2 regions of the Enterobacter sp. I4 genome follow, and region 1 is predicted to be linked to the other one. Evidence: predicted binding sites of a transcription regulator. Region 1 holds the regulator's gene; the other holds the start of a gene.
What was found. The regulator LexA, encoded in region 1, represses DNA repair genes until DNA is damaged. The targets are predictions, from matches to a motif close to TNCTGTATGTACATACAGNA.

Region 1 (7,651 bases):
CGTGATGTTATTGCGGTAGTAGGTCATCAGCACGGCCTGCTCGCGCGGCAGAATGATGATGTCACCGATCGTATCTTTCTCGACTTCGAACTTGTTCATCTGCAGCGCGTGGTCGATTAGCTCGCTGGCGGTGGCAGACGGCACGGTCGAATCCGCGGAGTACGGCACGTTGCGCATGATGTCCAGGTAGCAATCGATCTGCTCGGTCAGCTGTTCGCGGGTGAGTGAACGCTGGCGAGAGGCCAGAAGCGCGGTACAGCACAGGTTCATGGCGTTCGCAGCACCGGCGTTGTTGATGCGCACCATGAGCTCGGAAGCAATGCCGTTAACCGTTGGCGTCAGCCAGGCCGGGCGTACCGCTTCGATAGGATCGATAGACTCGCGCCACTCCGGAACGTGGTTGTTCAGCCAGGTCATCAGCGGCATTGGCTCGCCAAAGTTTACGTAGCCCTGACCGAGGTTGCGCAGCTTGCTCAGCCCACGCAGCATCTGCGGCAGGCTCTCTTTCTCTTTGGTCGCACCGCGCAGCTCTTTTGCGTAGGTTCCCACTTCCATCACGTGCTCATAACCAATGTAAATCGGCACCAGCGTGATAGGGCGCGTACCGCCGCGCAGCATCGCCTGGATGGTCATCGACAGCGTGCCGGTCTTCGGATCGAGCAGACGACCGGTACGGGAGCGTCCCCCTTCAACGAAGTATTCAACGGAATAGCCGCGGCTGAACAGCTCGCCCAGATACTCACGGAAAACGGTGGAGTAGAGCTTGTTGCCCTTAAAGGTACGACGGATAAAGAATGCGCCCAGACGGCGGAAAATCGGGCCCGCTGGCCAGAAGTTCAGGTTAATACCGGCAGCGATGTGCGGCGGTACCAGACCCTGGTGATAAAGCACGTAAGAGAGCAGCAGGTAGTCCATGTGGCTGCGGTGGCAGGGCACGTAGACAATCTCATGGCCGTCGTGCGCTAACTGACGCACGCGCTCGGCGTTGTGGACGTTAATGCCCTGATATAGGCGGTTCCACGTGAAGCCGAGAATACGGTCGGACAGACGAATCATCTCGTAGGAGAAGTTCGCGGCGATCTCTTCCATCAGCGCAATCGCGTTCTGCTGCGCTTTCTCGTGTGAAATTTTCTTGCTGCGCGCTTCGTCTTCTACTGCACGGGCAATCGCTTTGGATGCCAGAAGCTTGTTGAACAGATCCTGTCGCGCCGGAAGGCGTGGTCCCACGGCCGCCAGACGCTGGCGTGCAAAGTGCATCCGGGCAACGCGCGCCAGCTTTTGCGCAATGATCTTATCGGTGCCGTGTTCGTCCGCCATGCGGCGCAATGAAACGGAAGGAGAGAAGCGGACAAAGCTGTCGCGTCCCAGCCAGGAGACGGCGAAGAACTTCTGAATGCCGTTGAGCATGCGCAGCGGCGGGTTCTCTTCCCCTTTTTCGCGTCCCGGACGACGCCCAAACATCACCGACACCGGCACCATCTGTACGTCCAGATCGGGGTTGCTGCGGTGCAGATCGAGGTAGTCATGGAACAGCTTGATGGACTCTTCTTTCGGCGTGTAATAGGTAAACACGCGTGGCCCGCCATGAATGAACACGTAGCGCGGCAGCAGGGTGCCGTCGACTTCCAGCGGCTCAAGCGGGTCGGGTAAATCGTGCGCCAGACATTGAGCGCGAAGCGTCAGCAGGTCTGCCTTCGAGTTATAAGGCAAAACGTACATAATAGGGCGCGACGTATCGAGCCCTAATTCCAGCGCGGGTTCTGCTGGAATAGACTTACTTTTTACCAGTACGCTTAATGGTAAATTAAGTAATTTGTAGTAAATTCGTGGCCAGCCGGACATAAACGATGTAAAGCCTCTGGTTAATAATGCAATTGCGGCGCAAGGATAACAGAAAGCGCGCAAAATTTCTGTTGTTACCCGTCATACTTGAGGCTGTAGCGCAACGCGCTGTGCCCCCTGTTACAGACGCTCTTTTTCCTGAAAGGTTCTTTAAATGGCCAATAATACCACTGGGTTAACCCGAATCATTAAAGCCGCCGGCTATTCCTGGAAAGGTTTCCGTGCCGCGTGGATCAATGAAGCCGCATTTCGCCAGGAGGGTATCGCAGCTATTGTTGCGGTGATTATCGCCTGTTTCCTTGATGTTGACGCGATTACCCGCGTGCTTTTAATTGGCTCCGTACTGTTGGTGATGATAGTGGAAATTCTTAATAGCGCTATTGAGGCCGTCGTTGACCGTATTGGGTCAGAATTCCATGAGCTTTCTGGCCGTGCGAAAGACATGGGCTCTGCCGCCGTGCTGCTGTCGATTATCACTGCGGTAATAACCTGGGTCACGCTGCTTTGGTCACATTTCCGATGAGCCTCGAGGAATAATTAAGTCCCTGGTTTTTTGTGCAGTTTTTGGTTCCAAAATCGCCTTTGACTGTATATACTCACAGCATAACTGTATATACACCCAGGGGGCGGAATGAAAGCGTTAACGACCAGGCAGCAAGAGGTGTTTGATCTCATTCGGGATCATATCGGCCAGACGGGTATGCCACCCACGCGTGCAGAAATCGCGCAGCGTCTGGGCTTCCGTTCTCCTAATGCTGCCGAAGAGCACCTTAAGGCGCTGGCGCGTAAAGGCGTCATTGAGATAGTTTCCGGCGCGTCACGCGGTATTCGTCTGCTGGTGGAAGAAGAGACCGGTATTCCGCTGGTGGGTCGCGTCGCCGCAGGTGAACCCCTGCTGGCACAGCAGCATATCGAAGGGCACTATCAGGTTGACCCGGGCATGTTCAAGCCGAGCGCTGATTTCCTGCTGCGCGTTAGCGGAATGTCCATGAAAGATATCGGTATTCTTGATGGCGATCTGCTGGCGGTACACAAAACCCAGGACGTGCGTAACGGACAAGTGGTCGTGGCGCGCATCGATGATGAAGTGACGGTTAAGCGCCTGAAGAAACAGGGTAATACCGTACAGCTTCTGCCAGAAAACAGCGAGTTTTCCCCCATTGTAGTGGATCTCCGCGAGCAGAACTTCTCTGTTGAAGGCCTGGCGGTAGGTGTTATCCGCAACGGCGAATGGCTGTAATCTCTTCCTGACAGGCCGCAGTTCCTCTGCGGCCTGGCTTATTTTCTGATTCCGGTAATTTCAATGGCCTTGCTAACTTCTGCCGATAAGGCGTTGTGGCGTCTTGCGCTACCGATGATTTTTTCCAATATCACCGTTCCTCTGCTGGGGCTGGTTGATACGGCGGTAATCGGGCATCTGGATTCGCCGATTTATCTGGGCGGCGTCGCGATTGGCGCAACGGCGACCAGCTTCCTCTTTATGCTGCTGCTCTTTTTGCGCATGAGTACGACAGGCCTGACGGCCCAGGCGTACGGTGCAAAAGATCCCCTGCGTCTTGCTCGCGCGCTGGTTCAGCCGCTTATCCTGGCTTTTGGTGCCGGCGCGTTAATCGTTCTGTTGCGTACGCCGCTTATCGATCTGGCGCTTCATATTGTGGGCGGCAGTGATGCTGTACTGGAGCAGGCCCGGCGGTTCCTTGAAATTCGCTGGCTGAGCGCGCCTGCTTCACTGGCAAACCTGGTCCTGCTGGGCTGGCTGCTGGGCGTGCAGTATGCCCGCGCGCCGGTGATCCTGCTGGTGGTGGGTAACCTTCTCAATATTGTCCTCGATCTCTGGCTGGTAATGGGGCTGCACATGAACGTCCGCGGCGCGGCGCTGGCCACGGCAATCGCCGAATACGGCACGCTGCTTATCGGTTTGTGGATGGTCTGGCGCGTGCTGGCGATGCGCGGTATTACGCTTGCGCTGCTGAAAACGGCCTGGCGCGGCAATATGCGTAAGCTGCTGGCGCTCAATCGCGACATCATGCTGCGTTCGCTCCTGTTGCAGCTGTGCTTTGGCGCACTGACGGTTTTTGGCGCGCGCCTTGGGCCAGAAATAGTTGCGGTCAACGCCGTTCTGATGACGCTCCTGACCTTTACCGCATACGCGCTGGATGGCTTTGCTTACGCCGTAGAAGCGCACTCAGGTCAGGCCTATGGCGCGCGTGAAAGCGGCCAGCTGCGCGAAGTATGGCGTGCAGCCTGCCGGCAGGCGGGCCTGGTGGCACTGATTTTTGCGCTGGTTTACGCCTGCTTTGGCGGGCATATTGTCGCGCTACTCACCTCGTTGCCCACGCTGCGCGAGCTGGCAGATCGCTATATCCTCTGGCAGGTGGTTTTACCGGTGGTGGGCGTGTGGTGCTATCTGCTGGACGGCATGTTTATCGGTGCGACGCGAGGGGCGGAGATGCGTAACAGCATGGCCGTCGCTGCGGCGGGGTTCGGCCTGACGCTGTTGACGCTGCCGTATCTCGGCAACCACGGTCTGTGGCTTGCGCTGGCGGTCTTTCTCTCACTGCGCGGCCTTTCGCTGGCTGTTATCTGGCGTCGCCACTGGCGAAACAATACCTGGTTTCCTGCCCGAAGCGATATATCGTAACGGTTAAAGATTCCGAATATAAAACCAGCTGCCGAATCCTTAACTACAATAATAATCACGTCCAGCAGAAAAGAACGAAGCGGACGATACTCTTAGACGCTTAACACGAGGACACGATTATGAATAAAGATGAAATCGGCGGCAACTGGAAGCAATTCAAAGGTAAAGCGAAAGAACAGTGGGGTAAGCTGACAGATGACGATATGACCGTCATTGAAGGCAAGCGCGATCAGCTGGTAGGTAAAATCCAGGAGCGCTACGGTTACGAAAAAGATCAGGCGGAAAACGAAGTCAAAGACTGGGAAACCCGTAACGACTACCGCTGGTAACCGGACAGTACCCCAAAGGGCGGCCATGAGCCGCCTTTTTCTTTGCCGTCAGCGCGGCTTTTTCTTCACCAGAATGGAGTGATCGTGCTGGCAGGCATCCTGATGGCGGCATGATTCCACCTCCACGCAGGCAGAGCATAAGCCGTGTGCTTCTATCACGTTATGGCGTAGCGCAAAGCCCATTCTGGCTGCCAGCGTATGCATAATATCTTCCACGCCTTCTGCACCTTCCTCCTTTACCACGCCGCAACGATCGCAGATAAACATAGCGGACGTGTGGGTCGGCTGGTCGAAAAGGTGGCAAAGCACGTAGCTGTTTGTTGATTCCACCTTATGCACAAACCCTTGTTCGAGCAGGAAATCGAGCGCCCGGTAGACGGTTGGCGGTTTTGCCTGCGGCTCGCTTTCGCGCAGCAGGTCGAGCAAATCGTACGCGCTGATGGCGCCCTGCTGCAGGCTCATCAGACGCAGTACCTCAAGGCGCTGCGGGGTCAGGCGCACATTGCGTTGCGCGCACAGCTTTTCAGCTTGCGCTAACAGCTCTTTTGTGGACTTGTCCATCGGGCACCTCGGATGTGGAAAGGGTAGAAAACCCTCACTTTATCATGTTCTGATAAAAACACCGAGATCCGCCGGGCTGTGCTATACCTGACGCATCGCAAATGGGGAGAATGCATAATGAAAAGACCTGACTGTATTCGGCACTGGCGGGACGTAGAAGGTGCCGATAACGCCACCTATCCTGACAGCAACGAACATTTTTCAATTGGTGCGCCGCTGTCCCGCAAGCTGGGGCTGGGCCGCATCGGTATTCACCATGAACGGCTGCCGCCCGGACGCCGCACGTCTTATCCCCATGCTGAAAGCGACGAAGAAGAGTTTGTGTACGTTCTGGAGGGTTACCCGGAGGCCTGGATCAATGGCTATCTGTGGAAGCTCGAACCCGGAGACAGCGTGGGGTTCCCTGCCGGGACGGGAGTCTGCCATACCTTTATCAACAACACCGATGAAGAGGTGCGCTTGCTGGTAGTGGGGGAGGCCAATAAAAAACATAACCGCATCTACTATCCGCTCAATCCGGTATATGCCGCGACCCGCGAAGACCGCTGGGTGGATCATCCGCCTCAATTTTTTGGTCCGCACGATGGAAAACCTGGGCGAAAATAATTTCCTCTTCTATAAATATTGATGGTCGTCACATATTACAACAGGCCGGGATGGAATTTAACTTAAGGAAATAGCGGGTCTTTTTGCACTTATTCACAGCAATAGTTCGTTCCTGTTTGGGTGATAACAGACAGGGTTAACTAATAACAAACTATTTACGAGCACACTGTGAAAAAACATTTTAAGTTTTCGATGGTTAGCATCGCTGTCTCCTTTTTTATGGCAAATCAGGCGGGAGCAGCCAATACCTGGACGGAAGCGCGTAGTGACGCAATGGGCGGCACGGGCGTGGCAGCAGGCAGCTATGGCAGCGGGGCGTTAATCAACCCTGCGCTGCTGGCAAAGTCTAAACCTGAGGATGACGTGACGGTCATTTTGCCGTCCGTTGGCGTGCAGGTGACCGATGAAGACAATCTTCAGGACGAGATCGACACCATTAACGACAAAATCAATCGCTACAAGGATGTGGTTGATAGCCTGACGCCCATTGATATCATCACCAATCCATTAGGTTCGATCAATCAGTTCCAGGGCGCCGCGAAAGATCTCGCTGATGAGCTGGACTACCTGAAGGGCAAAACCGCACGCGCTAACGCGGGCGCCGGAATTGCCGTCAGTATCCCTAACGATGTGCTCTCGGTGGCCTTTATGGCGAAAGGCTACGCCCATGGCCGGGTCAGCTCCTCTATCGATCAGCAGGATATTGATTATCTGCGCGGTATTCAGGGAAGCGATGCGGTGGCTGCCGGCGTGGCGCTGGACGCCGCGCTAAACGGTACCGATCAAATCACCAAAAACCTGAACTCTACGGCGTCCGGCCGGGCGGCAATTGTGTCCGACTACGGTATTGCGGTGGCCCGCCAGTTCGATCTTGGCGGCGTTCCGGTTTACGTTGGCGTCACGCCAAAGCTGCAACAAACCTGGCTTTATAACTACACCACCTCAATCTACGATTACGACAGTAGTAAGTGGAACGACAGCCGCTACCGTACCGACGACACCGGCTTCAACGTCGATGCCGGTATTGCTGCTGATTTCGGTGAAAACTGGACGGTTGGCGTGAGTGGGCAAAATCTGATGTCGCGCGATATCGAAACCAAGGATATCCGCATCCGCAACGGGCGTACGGGAGAGGTGGTGAGTTATAAAGACACCTATCAGATCCGTCCGCTGGTGACCGCCGGAGCCGCCTGGCACAACGATCTGGTGACGCTGACCGCGGACGGTGACCTGACCGAAACCAAAGGCTTCAAAAGCGAAGATACCTCCCAGTATGCCGGCATTGGTGCTGAAGTCACGCCGCTTAGCTGGCTGGCGGTGCGCGCCGGTTACCGTGCGGACATGAAAGGTAATGACAGCAACGTCTTTACCGGCGGCGTCGGGTTTGCGCCGTTCAGCACCGTTCATGTCGATCTGATGGGGCTTTATGGCGAAGACGAAACCTGGGGCGCCGGCGCTCAGCTGAGCATGACGTTCTAAAGTACACCGGAGGCGCTGCGCCTCCGGCTTTTCTTTGTGCTATAGTAGCGCCCCTTTTCCACCAGATGCTTAAAACTTCGCCATGTTGTCAGAACGCCAGACCACCTTCCCAGCACACCGTTTCTCCATTGCGCCGATGCTCGACTGGACGGACAGACACTGCCGCTATTTCCTGCGCCAGCTCTCCCGCCAT
Region 2 (7,651 bases), 2.2 Mb from region 1:
GCCGGCAGAGGGCAGCTCCGCCAGCTGGCATTTACCCTGTAACTTTACCTTCTGCTGCTGGGTCTCTGCGTCGAGGTAGAAGTTAGCGTCCAGCACCAGCGCAACTCCCGTATTGGCCTCCAGGTCGTGCAGCTCAAGCGTATCGAAACACCCTTCTGTCGACATCGTACCGGTCACGCGTTTAGAGACCTCACCCTTTTCGTTGAAGAGCGTCTGGGTGAAATCCTTCACCGGGCCGCGCAGAGGATCGAAATCAAACTCGTTCGAAAAGCTCGCCATCTCCGGCGTAAAGGACAGCGGCGCGCTGTTGTTGTCGCATCCCACCAGTACCGTTGCCAGTAACGTTATCGCTGCGTAATTCTTCACATCATTTACCCGTCAAAAGACAATATTCTCAATCATATTAGCAAATACAGTTATTTACACGGTTCCTGCTAAAATTAACTCATACACACTGAAAAGGAGCAACAGATGAAACAGTTACCCTGGATTACCGCCCTGCTGTTAATGAGTGCTTCACCTGCGATCCTCGCCGCCCCGGATTCCTGCGAGCGCGTGAAAAGCGACATTCAGCAGAAAATTATCAACAACGGCGTGCCGGAGTCTGGCTTTACGCTAAATATCGTCCCCAACGATCAGGCCGACCAGCCGGATGCGCAGGTCGTTGGGCATTGTGCCAACGATACCTTCAAAATTTTGTACACCCGCACCAGCAGCGGTAACTACCCGGTAAGCGGCGCGGGTACGCAGGACAGTGCGCCCGCTGAGCCGCAATGATTTTTCTGCACTCAATCCCCCTGATTTGACGAGGATTAATATTTAATACCTCCAAATAAGTAACACTCCCCCCATCATTAGCCCGGTTGTAATCACGGGTGAAAATAAATACTAACAATGATGGGGTGAGTCATGTCCGAAGTTGAACATCACGGCGGGATCAGCCGCCGAGCTCTGGTTAAATCTACCGCCATAGGATCCCTGGCGCTTGCCGCCGGTGGGATCGCGTTACCTTTTGGTCTGAAAAGCGCCGCCGCTGCGGTGCAGGCCGCCATCCAGCCCGCGGAAGATAAAGTTGTGTGGGGTGCCTGCTCGGTGAACTGCGGCAGCCGCTGCGCGCTGCGTCTGCACGTCCGCGACGACGAAGTTTACTGGGTCGAAACGGATAACACCGGTGAGGATATCTACGGCAACCACCAGGTTCGCGCCTGTCTGCGAGGCCGCTCCATCCGCCGCCGCATTAACCATCCTGACCGTCTGAACTACCCGATGAAACGCGTGGGGAAACGCGGTGAAGGCAAGTTCGAGCGAATCACCTGGGAAGAGGCGCTGGACACCATCGCCGCGAACCTGAAAAGCGTGGTCGAAAAATACGGTAATGAAGCGGTCTATATTAACTACTCCTCCGGGATCGTTGGCGGCAATATTACCCGCTCCTCCCCTTACGCCTCGCTGGTCGCACGCCTGATGAACTGCTACGGCGGCTTCCTCAGCCACTACGGCACCTACAGCACCGCACAAATCTCCTGCGCAATGCCCTACACCTACGGCAGCAACGACGGCAACAGCACTTCGGATATCGAAAACAGCAAGCTGGTGGTGATGTTCGGCAATAACCCGGCGGAAACGCGCATGAGCGGCGGCGGGATCACCTACTACCTCGAGCAGGCTCGCGAACGCTCCAACGCGCGCATGATCGTTATCGATCCGCGCTACACCGACACCGCCGCAGGGCGCGAGGACGAGTGGATCCCAATCCGTCCGGGCACCGATGCGGCGCTGGTGGCGGGTATTGCGTGGGTATTGATTGATGAAAATCTCGTCGACCAGCCCTTCCTCGATAACTACTGCGTTGGCTATGACGAAAAAACGCTGCCGGAAGGCGCGCCCGCCAACGGCCATTACAAGGCCTATATCCTCGGCCAGGGTGACGATCGGACGGCGAAAACCCCGGAGTGGGCGTCGCGGATTACCGGCATTCCTGCCGATCGGATTATCAAGCTTGCCCGCGAAATCGGCTCTGCAAAGCCGGCCTATATTTGTCAGGGCTGGGGGCCGCAGCGCCAGGCGAACGGCGAGCAAACCTCCCGCGCCATCGCCATGCTGCCGATCCTCACCGGCAACGTCGGCATTAACGGCGGCAACAGCGGCGCGCGCGAATCGACCTACACCATCACCATTGAGCGTATGCCGCTGCCGGAAAACCCGGTGAAAACGCAAATCTCCTGCTTCTGCTGGACGGACGCCATCGCCCGTGGCCCGGAGATGACCGCCCTGCGCGACGGGGTACGCGGTAAAGACAAGCTAGATGTGCCGATCAAGTTCATCTGGAACTACGCCGGTAACACCATCATCAACCAGCACTCTGACATCAACAAAACCCACGACATTTTGCAGGATGAGAGCAAGTGCGAAACGATCGTCGTTATCGATAACTTCATGACCTCATCGGCGAAGTATGCCGATATCATCCTGCCGGACCTGATGACCGTCGAACAGGAAGATATCATTCCTAACGATTACGCCGGGAACATGGGCTACCTGATTTTCCTCCAGCCGGTTACCGCGCCGAAGTTTGAGCGCAGGCCAATCTACTGGATCATGAGCGAGGTGGCGAAGCGCCTTGGGCCGGATATTTATCAGAAATTCACCGAGGGCCGTACGCAGGAACAGTGGCTGCAATATCTGTACGCCAAAATGGTCGCTAAAGATCCTCAGCTGCCCTCCTACGATGAGCTCAAAAAAATGGGCATCTATAAGCGCAAAGATCCGAATGGACACTTTGTGGCCTATAAAAAATTCCGCGACGATCCGCACGCCAACCCGCTGAAAACGCCGTCGGGAAAAATCGAGATCTACTCCAGCAGGCTGGCGGATATCGCTGCAACCTGGGAGCTGCAAAAAGACGAAACCATCACCCCGCTGCCGGTTTATACCCCCACCTTCGAAGGCTGGGATGCGCCCGAGCGCAGCAAATTCCCGCTGCAGCTGTTCGGTTTTCACTTCAAAGCCCGTACCCACTCCAGCTACGGCAACGTGGATGTGCTTCAGGCCGCCTGTCGCCAGGAGGTATGGCTAAACCCCGTGGATGCCGATAAACGCGGCATTAAAAACGGGGATATGGTGCGCGTGTTTAACGACCGCGGTGAAGTGCGCATTGCCGCGAAAGTCACGCCGCGCATCATGCCCGGCGTGAGCGCAATGGGCCAGGGCGCCTGGCACGACGCCAGCATGAACGGCGATCGGGTCGATCACGGTTCCTGTATCAATACGCTGACCACGCACCGCCCGTCACCGCTGGCGAAAGGAAACCCGCAGCACACTAACCTGGTGCAGATTGAGAAGGCCTAAGGAGTAACCGATGACAACCCAGTACGGATTTTTTATTGATTCCAGCCGGTGCACCGGGTGCAAAACCTGCGAGCTGGCCTGTAAGGACTACAAAGACTTAACCCCGGACGTCAGCTTCCGCCGTATTTACGAATACGCGGGCGGCGACTGGCAGGAGGATAACGGCGTCTGGCATCAGAACGTCTTTGCCTACTATCTGTCGATTGCCTGCAACCACTGCGAGGATCCGGCCTGCACCAAGGTCTGCCCGAGCGGCGCGATGCACAAGCGCGACGACGGGTTTGTGGTGGTGGACGAGGATGTCTGCATTGGCTGCCGCTACTGCCACATGGCCTGCCCGTACGGCGCGCCGCAGTACAACGCCGCCAAAGGCCACATGACCAAGTGCGACGGCTGCCACAGCCGCGTGGCGGACGGCAAAAAGCCGATCTGCGTCGAGTCCTGCCCGCTGCGCGCGCTGGACTTCGGCCCGATTGAGGAGCTGCGCAAAAAGCACGGCCAGCTTGCCGCGGTCGCGCCGCTGCCGTCTGCGCACTTTACGAAGCCGAGCATTGCGATCAAACCTAACGCCAACAGCCGTCCGACGGGTGACACCACCGGCTACCTGGCAAACCCGAAGGAGGTGTGAGATGGGAAGTGGATGGCATGAATGGCCGCTTGTAATCTTCACGGTCTTTGGGCAGTGCGTGGCCGGGGCGTTAATCGTGATGGGTTTCGCCTGGCTCAGGGCAGAAGACGATGCGGCTAAAAAACGTATCGTGCGCAGCATGTTTTTTCTCTGGGTCGTGATGGGTGTTGGGTTTATGGCCTCGGTACTGCACCTTGGCTCACCGCTGCGCGCCTTTAACTCGCTTAACCGGGTTGGCTCTTCTGCCCTGAGTAATGAAATCGCGGCTGGTTCGCTTTTCTTTGCCGTGGGCGGTTTCTGGTGGCTGGTGTCGGTTATCGGTAAAATGCCCCCTGCTTTAGGTAAAGTGTGGCTGGCCGTCAGTCAGATACTGGGGCTCGTCTTTGTCTGGGCGATGACCCGGGTCTATCAGATTGATACCGTTCCGACCTGGTACACGGGCTATACCACGCTGGCCTTCTTCCTGACGCTGGCTCTTGCTGGTCCACTGCTGGCCGTGCTGCTGCTTCGCGCCGCAAACGTCGCGTTCAGAGGGACTTTTGCCGCCTCCGTCAGCGCGCTGGCGCTGCTGGTCAGCGTGGGTGCGATCGTGCTGCAAAGCAACGCGCTGGCGACTATCCACAGCGCCATCCAGCAGGCCAGCGCTCTGCTGCCTGATTATGGCTCGCTTCAGGTGTGGCGCATCGCGCTGCTGGCGGCGGGTTTAGGCTGCTGGATCTGCCCTCTTATTCGTCGCCAGGAACCAAAAACGCTCGGCCTGTTCGCCGGCTTCGTGCTGGTGGTGCTGGGTGAACTTATTGGCCGTGGGCTATTCTATGGTCTGCATATGACCGCTGGACTGGCGATTGCCGGTTAACACAGGCGCGCGGGGCAGCCCGCGCGCAAGTAAGGAATGTTGTAATGAATGACCTCTCACATCGCGAATCGTTCGCGTTCAGCGCCCGGGTACTGGGTGCGCTATTTTATTTTGCCCCGGACAGCGAACAGACCGCGCCACTGGTGAACGCCCTTACCGCAGGTGACTGGGTTCAGGACTGGCCGCTGGCACAGGAAAGCCTGCAGCCCGTCGCCGATATGTTTAAGGCTCAAACAGATGAAGCGTTGAAGGACGCCTGGCAGCGTCTGTTTATTGGCCCGTATGCCTTACCCGCTCCACCGTGGGGCTCCGTCTGGCTGGATCGCGAGTCCGTGCTGTTTGGCGATTCGACCCTTGCGCTGCGCCAGTGGATGCGTGAAAACAATATCGCTTTTGAGATGCAGCAGAATGAGCCGGAAGATCACGTCGGCACGCTGCTGATGCTGGCGGCATGGCTCGCCGAAAACGGACGCGACGCAGAGCGCGACCAGCTTCTGGCCTGGCATCTGCTGCCGTGGAGCACGCGTTTTCTCTCCGTATTTGTTGAAAACGCGGCGCACCCATTCTACGTCGCGCTGGGTAAACTGGCTCAGCTGACGCTGGCAGACTGGCAATCCACCCTGCTCATCCCCGTTGCCGAAAAAACGCTGTACCGGTAGACGCTTCTGGCTTGCGCATCCTTTTGGGCAAGCCATCTATGTACATTTTTGCTGCAACGCGGATCCGGACCTGTTATACTGTATATAATTACAGTACCGGAGGCGCAAAATGGCTGTTGAAACAAAATTCGTTGTCGTAAGAAAAGGTGAAGAGAAAATGACTTTTGCCAGTAAGAAAGAGGCTGACGCTCACGACAAACTGCTCGACATGGCAGAAGCGTTCACCGACTGGCTGCTGCAAAGCGGAATGCAGATGGATGAAACGCAGGCGGAAAACCTTGGGCTCTATCTCGCCGAACAGAAAGAGGCCGTGCAGCATATTCTGCGTACCAGCAAGCTTCCCGATCTTAATGCCGCTCCTGTTGCCGGTAAGACAGACGCAGAGGCGGATGGCGGTAAGAAAATCAGAGCCGTTAAGGCTGCCTGATCGTCAGAACGCTTCATCACCGATCCTTACGCCGCAGGCTGGAAACAGCTCGCGGCGTTTTTGTTAGCCCGGACATTCCTGGCCGTTCGCACCCTGCGAGGGGCAAAGGTTCTCAAAGCCCCCTGCATTAAAAGCGCATATCTGTCCATATAGCCTCCATCATTTGCGAAAATTAAATCAATGATCCTCTGACAGAATGCAAATTCTGATATGGAGGCGAAATGAATAAAATAAATTACCACCTTAGATACCTGGAATATTTTTTAAGAAAGTATAAAACGCTCTTAACTAATGATATGGCTTTCCATCTGGCCAGACTTAAAAGAGTGACGGGTGTTAGCGCGGATTTACGCAACCCGTCAACGCTTAATGAGAAAATTTGCCACCGCATCTTATTTGAACATAATCCATTTTACACAATGTTAGCTGATAAGCTTGCCGTAAGAGAGTACGTGGCAAAAAGCACGTCTTTAGTTAAGCTTATTCCGCTGGCCGGCGTTTATAACAGGGTGGAAGATATTGACGTCGAAACACTACCCGATCGGTTCGTATTGAAATGCAATCACGACAGTGGAAGCGCTATCGTCTGCAAAGATAAAGCATATTTTGAACCCAGGAAAGCACTGACCAGGCTGAAGCTTTCGCTAAAAAGAAACATGTATTATACAACCAGAGAATGGCAATATAAGGATATTAAGCCCGTCATTATTTGCGAACCTTACCTTGATTTATTTGCAGATAAGGACAGGAGCGTTACGCCAGAGATGTTAAGAGTACACTGTTTTCATGGGAAAGCCTGCTTCATCGAAGCTGACTTTACAGATGATAAGGGACAAGGATTCATTAATGTCTATGACAGTTCATGGACTTTGCAGCCCTTTCAAATGGAATATCCCAACACGCCGCAACCGGTTGATGAGCCTGAATCATTTGCTAAATCGGTCATTGCTGCCCAGGAATTGTCGAAAGACATCAGCTATTGCCGCATCGACCTTATGCTAAAAGGGCCGGACCTGTATTTCAGTGAAATAACCCTGAGCCCAAAAAGAGGAAAGCTGAAGATAACCCCAGCGGAGTGGGATGCTAAACTTGGCAGTTTGTGGAACCTTACCCTTGCTGACAACAGGCTCAATTGAGCCTGTGCAGCAAGGTTTTTACACTGGCCACGATAGTTTGAACAGCGAGCCGTTTTCTCGCGTTAGGCTATAGCTAACGTTTCCTCCGTGCGCGTGCATAATGGCCTTAACTACCGACAACCCTAAACCGCACCCATCAGGATTGACCTTTCTGGCTTCTTCACCTCGCTGAAAAGGCTGGAATAAAGACTTCTGCAACGCTTCCGGAATTCCAGGGCCTTTATCCTGAACGAGAATATAGTTATCGTTTCCCATAACGCCATTTTTCACTAAGAGGGTCTGTGACGTTGAATATTTTAAGGCGTTGTCGAACAGCACCGTCAGGCACTGAATAATACGTAAAGGGTCGCAAACGCTTCGCTGATATTTAAGCTCAGGAATGATTACAAATTGTTTAGCTTTAAAATCAGGCAAAAAGGTTTCGATCGCATTCGAAATCGTTGCCGCAAGATCGACCTCGCTAAGCATCAGGGAGTAACCTGCCCCGCCTGAGGAGCTCACAACGCGAAGATCCTCAATTAAGCTGGTCAATCCTTCCGTTTGTTTCAGGAGGTTTTTTAATAGCGCCGGGTCTGGTTCGAAAACGCCGTCAACCAG

Region 2: MOQ06_RS11305 (YebG family protein) is a predicted target of LexA. The motif match lies at 5,568-5,587, and genes of this name have one in related genera.

Annotation. Positions count from the first base shown of each region.
Region 1 is NZ_JALBUO010000001.1:136,829-144,479, forward strand. It holds gene plsB (glycerol-3-phosphate 1-O-acyltransferase PlsB) at 1-1,842, opposite strand, end outside; gene MOQ06_RS00655 (diacylglycerol kinase) at 1,997-2,365, shown strand; gene lexA (transcriptional repressor LexA) at 2,474-3,082, shown strand; gene dinF (MATE family efflux transporter DinF) at 3,146-4,483, shown strand; gene MOQ06_RS00670 (CsbD family protein) at 4,603-4,812, shown strand; gene zur (zinc uptake transcriptional repressor Zur) at 4,861-5,373, opposite strand; gene MOQ06_RS00680 (cupin domain-containing protein) at 5,491-5,979, shown strand; gene traF (conjugal transfer protein TraF) at 6,148-7,458, shown strand; gene dusA (tRNA dihydrouridine(20/20a) synthase DusA) at 7,541-7,651, shown strand, end outside.
Region 2 is NZ_JALBUO010000001.1:2,383,296-2,390,946, forward strand. It holds gene MOQ06_RS11275 (YnfC family lipoprotein) at 1-366, opposite strand, end outside; gene MOQ06_RS11280 (DUF1161 domain-containing protein) at 472-777, shown strand; gene ynfE (selenate/tellurate reductase subunit YnfE) at 910-3,348, shown strand; gene MOQ06_RS11290 (DMSO/selenate family reductase complex B subunit) at 3,359-3,976, shown strand; gene MOQ06_RS11295 (dimethyl sulfoxide reductase anchor subunit family protein) at 3,978-4,832, shown strand; gene dmsD (Tat proofreading chaperone DmsD) at 4,877-5,491, shown strand; gene MOQ06_RS11305 (YebG family protein) at 5,601-5,918, shown strand; gene MOQ06_RS11310 (ATP-grasp fold amidoligase family protein) at 6,140-7,054, shown strand; gene MOQ06_RS11315 (ATP-binding protein) at 7,073-7,651, opposite strand, start outside.